Regions from separate parts of the Streptosporangium sp. NPDC020145 genome, predicted to be linked through region 2. Evidence: riboswitches for the same ligand, from Rfam matches in the RefSeq annotation. Region 2 holds a riboswitch; the other holds the start of a gene.
The links. A riboswitch is a leader RNA that binds a small molecule or an ion and turns the genes downstream of it on or off. The one in region 2 is predicted to bind glycine.

Region 1 (3,411 bases), on a different contig from region 2:
ATCTTCGCCAGTGAGGACATCGTCAGGGAGGCGGGGGTGATCATTCCCGACGACCAGGAGGACGAGGTGGAGAAGTTCAGGGAGTTCCTTGACACGATCACGCCCGAGGACTTCGGTCGCGCGGGGTAGGTATTTCGGTGCATTTACGCTTCACGACGCGCCGGGGAGGGTCGTTGACTGATCTTGGCCCCAGTCCTACGGTGCAAGTGAAACCCGCGGCTGTGCGCAAACCCCCAGATCAGGCCGCGGGATGAGAGAAAGCCGGAGGTCCGCGTGGCGGTCAGCAGCGGCGAGGGTAGAAACGCCGACCAGGATGACCCGGAACGGCGCGGGGAGGCACGTCAGCGTGCGGGCGAAGAGGGCCTGCTGTTCGACGGGCAGCCGGTGAAACTGCCCGCCGACATCGGATACCGCGGTCCCACCGCCTGTGCCGCGGCCGACATCACCTATCGGCAGCTGGACTACTGGGCGCGCACCGGTCTGGTCGAGCCCACGGTCAGGGCCGCTCACGGTTCGGGTTCCCAGCGCCTGTACGGCTTCCGCGACATCCTGGTGCTCAAGGTCGTCAAACGGCTGCTCGACACGGGTGTGTCCCTCCAGCAGATCCGCATCGCCGTCCAGCACCTGCGCGACCGCGGCGTCAACGACCTGGCCCAGATCACCCTCATGAGCGACGGGGTGAGCGTGTACGAGTGCACCTCACCCGACGAGGTCATCGACCTGCTCCAGGGAGGGCAGGGTGTCTTCGGCATAGCCCTCGGCCGCGTCTGGCAGGAGGTGGAGGGCTCCCTGGCCGACCTGCCCGGAGAGCGCGCGGAGTCCGGCCAGAGCCCTTTAGGCGATCACCACGCGGATGAGCTGGCCCGTCGTCGCCGGGCTCGCCGCACCGGGTAAGGTTGTCTCGCTGCTGACTCTGCGCGGGAGAGACCCCGGCATGATCGGGGCGCCGAAGGAGCAACCTCCCCGGAATCTCTCAGGCACCCGGTACCGCGTGGGCGAGGCGACTCTGGAAAGCAGGCACGCCCGCCAGGCGCGTCTCACCGACGGGGAAAGCCTTCCACGCACCGGAAGGTGAAACTCTCAGGTCGCGATGACAGAGGGGGAGATCCGGCATACGCCCGCGCCCAGCGCCGGTCTCCAACGTCTCGGGAGGCTTCCCATGACCGACCTGTCACCGCTCAGCGAGCTGACCCCCCCGCCGTTCGCCACCCGTCACATCGGGCCCGCGGACGCCGACCAGACCCGCATGCTCGAGGCGGTCGGATTCGCCTCGACCGCCGACCTGGTCGCGGTGGCCGTCCCCGAGGCCATCAGGGCGAAGGACAGGCTCAACCTCCCGCCCGCCGCGAGCGAGACGGAGGCCATCGCCGAGCTGCGCGCCCTCGCCGGGCGTAACACCGTGCTCACCTCGATGATCGGCCTGGGCTACCACGACACGATCACCCCGGCGGTCATCCGCCGCAACCTCCTGGAGAACCCCGGCTGGTACACCGCCTACACGCCCTACCAGCCCGAGATCTCCCAGGGGCGCCTTGAGGCCCTGCTCAACTTCCAGACGGTCGTCTCCGACCTGACCGGTCTCGACGTGGCGGGCGCCTCCCTGCTGGACGAGGCCACCGCCGCCGCCGAGGCGATGACGCTGGCCCGCAGGGCGGTGCGCGGCTCCTCGAACGTGTTCGTCGTCGACGCCGGCTCGCTGCCGCAGACCAAGGCCGTGCTGCGCACCAGGGCCGAGCCGCTCGGCATCGAGCTGGTCGAGAGCGACTTCACCGAGGCCCTTCCCGACTGTTTCGGCGTGCTCGTGCAGTACCCCGGGGCCGACGGCGAGATCAGGGACTTCCGCGCCGTCGCCGAGGCCGCCCACGCGCGCGGCGCCCAGGTGGTGGCCGCCGCCGACCTGCTGGCCCTGACCCTGCTGGCCGCCCCCGGCGAGCTCGGCGCCGACATCGCGATCGGCTCCTCGCAGCGCTTCGGCGTCCCGCTGGGCTTCGGCGGCCCGCACGCCGCCTACATGGCCGTCCGCGACGGCCTGCAGCGGCAGATGCCCGGCCGCCTGGTCGGCGTCTCCCAGGACGCCGACGGCCGCCCCGCCTACCGCCTGGCGCTGCAGACCCGTGAGCAGCACATCCGCAGGGAGAAGGCGACCAGCAACATCTGCACCGCGCAGGTGCTGCTCGCGGTCATCGCGGGCATGTACGCCGTCTACCACGGCCCCGAGGGCCTTCGCAGGATCGCCAGGCGCGTCCACCGGCACGCCGTCGTGCTGGCCGCGGGCCTGCGCCACGGAGGCGTCGAGGTCGTCCACGACGCCTTCTTCGACACCGTGCTCGCCCGGGTGCCCGGCCGCGCCACCCGGATCGTGGCCGCGGCCCGCGACAACGGCGTCAACCTGCGCCTGGTCGACGCCGACCACGTCGGCGTCACCTGCGACGAGCGGACCGAGCAGCTCCACCTGGAGCAGGTCCTGGCCGCCTTCGAGGTCAGCGGCGCCGTACTGACCGACCTGGACGCCGCGGCGCACGACGCGCTGCCCGAGGGGCTGGCGCGCACCGGCGACTACCTGACCCACCCGGTCTTCCACAGCCACAGGTCGGAGACGGCCATGCTGCGCTACCTGCGCAGGCTCCAGGACAAGGACGTCGCGCTCGACCGGTCGATGATCCCGCTCGGCTCGTGCACCATGAAGCTCAACGCGACCACCGAGATGGAGCCGATCACCTGGCCCGAGTTCGCCGGGCTGCACCCCTACGCCCCCGCGGAGCAGGCCGAGGGCTACACGGAGCTGGTGCGGGAGCTTGAGGGCTGGCTGGCCGAGGTCACCGGCTACGACGCGGTCTCCATCCAGCCGAACGCGGGCTCCCAGGGTGAATTCGCCGGGCTGCTGGCGATCCGCGCCTACCACCACGCCCGCGGCGAGGCCCATCGCGACGTCTGCCTGATCCCCTCCTCCGCGCACGGCACCAACGCCGCCAGCGCGGTCATGGCCGGTATGCGGGTCGTCGTGGTCGCCTGCGACGACAACGGCAACGTGGACCTCGCCGACCTCGACGCCAAGCTCGGCAAGCACCGCGACCGGCTCGCCGCGATCATGGTGACCTACCCCTCGACGCACGGCGTCTACGAGGAGACCATCACCCAGATCTGCGAGCGGGTGCACGAGGCGGGCGGCCAGGTCTACGTCGACGGCGCCAACCTCAACGCCCTGGTCGGCCTGGCCAAGCCGGGCGAGTTCGGGGCGGACGTCTCCCACCTGAACCTGCACAAGACCTTCTGCATCCCGCACGGCGGCGGCGGCCCCGGCGTCGGCCCCGTCGCGGTCCGCGCCCACCTCGCCGGCTACCTGCCCGGTCACCCGCTGCGCGACGACTCGCCGGTCGGTCCCGTCTCCGCCGCGCCGTACGGTTCGGCGGG
Region 2 (3,411 bases):
GCGCGTCCCTGCCCGCCAGCCCCGCGGTGGCCTCCGCGATGCGGACGCTCTTCTCGTCGGCCGCCAGCAGGGCGATCCGGCCGCGCAGGTCCTCAAGGCCGCGAACGTGCGCGTAGAGGCTGGCGTCCTTCACCCCGAGCCGTCGTGCCACCGCCGACATGGTCAGCCGGTCGAACCCGACCTCGTCGGCCAGTTCGGCACCGGCGAGCGTCACCCGATCCGTCGTCAACCCGGCCCGCGCCATACGCGCCCCCCTCTCCTAGAGTCCCTAGAATGTAACTAATCCCATTAGCTTCTGTCTAATGAGATTAGTTTCACCGGGCGCGCGACAGTACGGCACGGCGGTTCACCGAGGTCAGCGGCGTGGCCGCAGGCGGGAGGAGGGCAGGTCGTGACGGCCGGAGACGAACTCCTGGAAGGCGATCTTGACCTTGATGGCCGGGCGACGCCAGCGCTCCTCACGGCGCTGCGCCCTGGCCAGTTTCCAGGGCCTCGGCCTTCGGGAGCCCGGGGCGAAGAACCAGTGGGCCCAGGGGGAGCCGGGCCGGGCCAGCCGCAGCGCCCCGACGATCAGCAGCAGCGGGACGAACAGACCGACCATGCCCGTCCAGATCTTCCCCTTCAGCAGGGTGACCACGGCGAGCATGAGATTGAGCACGAGGAAGCCGACCGCCAGCCACGTCCCCTGCGGCGTGCCGTCCGGCCGCTCCCAGCCCAGCGGGCGCAGGCCGAGCAGGAGCAGACCGGTGACGGCGATCGCGATGAACACCGCGTCGACCGACGTGCGGCCCTCCTCCTCCCAGTAGACGTCGTGCAGGTGCAGGATCAGCGCGAACTCGTCCAGGATGAGGGCGGCGCCCACCCCGAAGACGGCCGCGGTCAGGGCATACCACCCCTGGGATACGCCGGAGACGAGCAGGCCGGAGACCCCGCCGAGCATCGTCAGCACCACGCCGAACACCACATGGTGGATGTGCATGTCGCCGACGCTGACGTTGCCGAACCAGCCGATCTTGGCGCGGATGAGCCGGACGTTGATGCGGGTGAAGACGAAGGCGACGATCAGCGCGACGAAGAAACAGAAGAGCGGTAGCCGTCCTGTTTCCACGATTCGATGTTGGAACAAATCCCCCACTGCACCTTCAGGTTATGCGAGAGCCGTCATGATCACGCCTAACCGGACACTCTGTCCCGACCCGGGGATTTCGCTCGGCCCTCGCCTACGGTTAGGCTGGCCGGGACACCGACGAGCCCGCGCGGGAGAGCGTCCTGACATCCAGGCCAGGACCCCTGAAGGAGCAAGCCCTCCCCGCAAACCTCTCAAGGCAAAGGACCGCGTGGGTAGGTGCCTCTGGAAAGCAGGCCGTACGGCCTCGCCGAAGGTGAAAGTCCGGCAAAAATCGGGCGAAGCTCTCAGGCATCCATGACAGAGGGGGAGGATGCTTCTCATCCGACCCCTGTCTGAGGTGCGAACATGTCCCGACCCACGCCGCTGCGCGGTGTTCACGAGGCCCTCGGCGCGACGCTGACCGACTTCGCGGGCTGGCTGATGCCGCTGCGCTACGGAAGCGAGTCCGCCGAGCACAACGCGGTCCGCCAGGCGGCCGGCCTGTTCGACCTCTCCCACATGGGAGAGATCTTCGTGACGGGCCCGCAGGCAGGCGAGGCCCTCGACTACGCGCTCGTCGGTCACATCTCCGCCCTTGAGCCGGGACGCGCCCGCTACACGATGATCGTCGATCCCCAGGGCGGCGTGCTCGACGACCTGATCGTCTACCGCCTGGCCGACCAGGAGTTCATGGTCGTCGCCAACGCCTCCAACTACCCCCGGGTCGCCGCCGAGCTGACCGAGCGCGCCGGGGCCTTCGAGGCCGCGGTCGAGGACCGCTCCGAGCAGTACGCGCTGGTCGCGGTACAGGGGCCGCGCTCCCGCGAGATCCTGGGCGGGCTCACCGACGCCGACCTCGACGGCCTGAAGTACTACGCGGGCCTTCCCGCGACCGTCGCCGGGCTCTCCGCCCTCGTCGCCCGCACCGGCTACACCGGCGAGGACGGCTTCGAGCTGTTCGTCGCCGCCGACGACGCCGAGCCGCTGTGGGCCGCGCTCACCAAGGCGGGCGAGCCGTACGGCCTGCTGCCCGCCGGGCTTTCGGCGCGTGACACCCTCCGTCTTGAGGCGGGGATGCCGCTGTACGGCAACGAGCTCTCCGCTGATCTCACCCCGTTCGACGCGGGGCTCGGCCGTGTGGTGAGGTTTGACAAACCAGGCGACTTCGTCGGCAGGGCCGCCCTTGAGCCGCTCAAGGACGTCCCCCCGGCCCGCCGCCTGGTGGGACTGATCGCGACCGGCCGCAGGGTGCCCCGCCACGGGTATCCGGTGGTCTCCGGCGACGGCGTCGTCGTCGGAGAGGTGACCAGCGGAGCGCCTTCCCAGACCCTGGGCAGGCCGATCGCCATGGCCTACGTGGACAACGGAACGTCCGCTGGACTGGCCGTGGACATCCGGGGCAGTCACGAGCCGGTCGAGGTCGTTGAGCTGCCTTTCTACAGGAGGAAAAAGTGAGTGACATTCCCGAGGAGCTGCACTACACCAAGGAGCACGAGTGGATCTCGGGCATAGACGACGGCCTGACCCTGACCGTCGGCATCACCGCCTACGCCGCCAACGCCCTCGGTGACGTGGTCTTCGTCCAGTTGCCCGAGGCCGGTTCCTCGCTCACCGCGGGTGAGGCGGTCGGCGAGGTCGAGTCGACCAAGTCGGTGAGCGACATCTTCGCGCCGGTCGGCGGTGAGGTCGTCGAGGTCAACGAGGCCGTCGTCGACGACCCCTCGCTGGTCAACAGTGACCCCTATGGCGACGGCTGGCTGTTCCGCGTCCGGCTTGAGGGTGACCCGGAGGACCTGCTGTCCCCCGAGGAGTACACGGCACTCACTTCGGGCGAATCCTGAAATATCTAATCTTGCGTCGTGATCACGCGCGTCCACCGGCGCGCGTGATCACGACCGCGGGACAGCGCAAAGGCAGGGCAGATCAATGGCGATCAGCGTCTTCGACCTCTTCAAGATCGGTATCGGCCCGTCCAGCTCGCACACCGGCGGCCCGATGGCCGCCGCCCACAGGTTCGCCAGAGGGCTCGACCACGACGGCCTGCTCGACAAGACCACCCGGGTCGAGGTCATCCTCTACGGCTCACTCGGCCTGACCGGCAAGGGCCACGGCAGCGACAAGGCCGTCCTTCTCGGCCTGACCGGCGACAAACCCGAACTCGTCGACGTCGACACCGTCGACGAACGGCTGGCCGCCATGCGCGCCTCGGGAACGATCCGGTTGTACGGCTCCCGCGAGATCCCGTTCGTGGTCGGTGAGCATCTCGTCTTCGAACGCAAGATCTCCCTGCCGCACCACCCGAA

Region 1: another riboswitch for glycine. It lies ahead of gcvP (aminomethyl-transferring glycine dehydrogenase); the one in region 2 lies ahead of gcvT (glycine cleavage system aminomethyltransferase GcvT).

What each region holds. Positions count from the first base shown of each region.
Region 1 is NZ_JBEXZT010000022.1:30,211-33,621, forward strand. It holds gene ABZ463_RS30585 (bifunctional nuclease family protein) at 1-129, shown strand, start outside; gene ABZ463_RS30590 (MerR family transcriptional regulator) at 364-894, shown strand; glycine riboswitch at 909-1,000, shown strand; gene gcvP (aminomethyl-transferring glycine dehydrogenase) at 1,160-3,411, shown strand, end outside.
Region 2 is NZ_JBEXZT010000008.1:129,391-132,801, forward strand. It holds gene ABZ463_RS17365 (TetR/AcrR family transcriptional regulator) at 1-244, opposite strand, end outside; gene ABZ463_RS17370 (hypothetical protein) at 356-1,108, opposite strand; glycine riboswitch at 1,248-1,346, shown strand; glycine riboswitch at 1,349-1,433, shown strand; gene gcvT (glycine cleavage system aminomethyltransferase GcvT) at 1,475-2,563, shown strand; gene gcvH (glycine cleavage system protein GcvH) at 2,560-2,949, shown strand; gene ABZ463_RS17385 (L-serine ammonia-lyase) at 3,035-3,411, shown strand, end outside.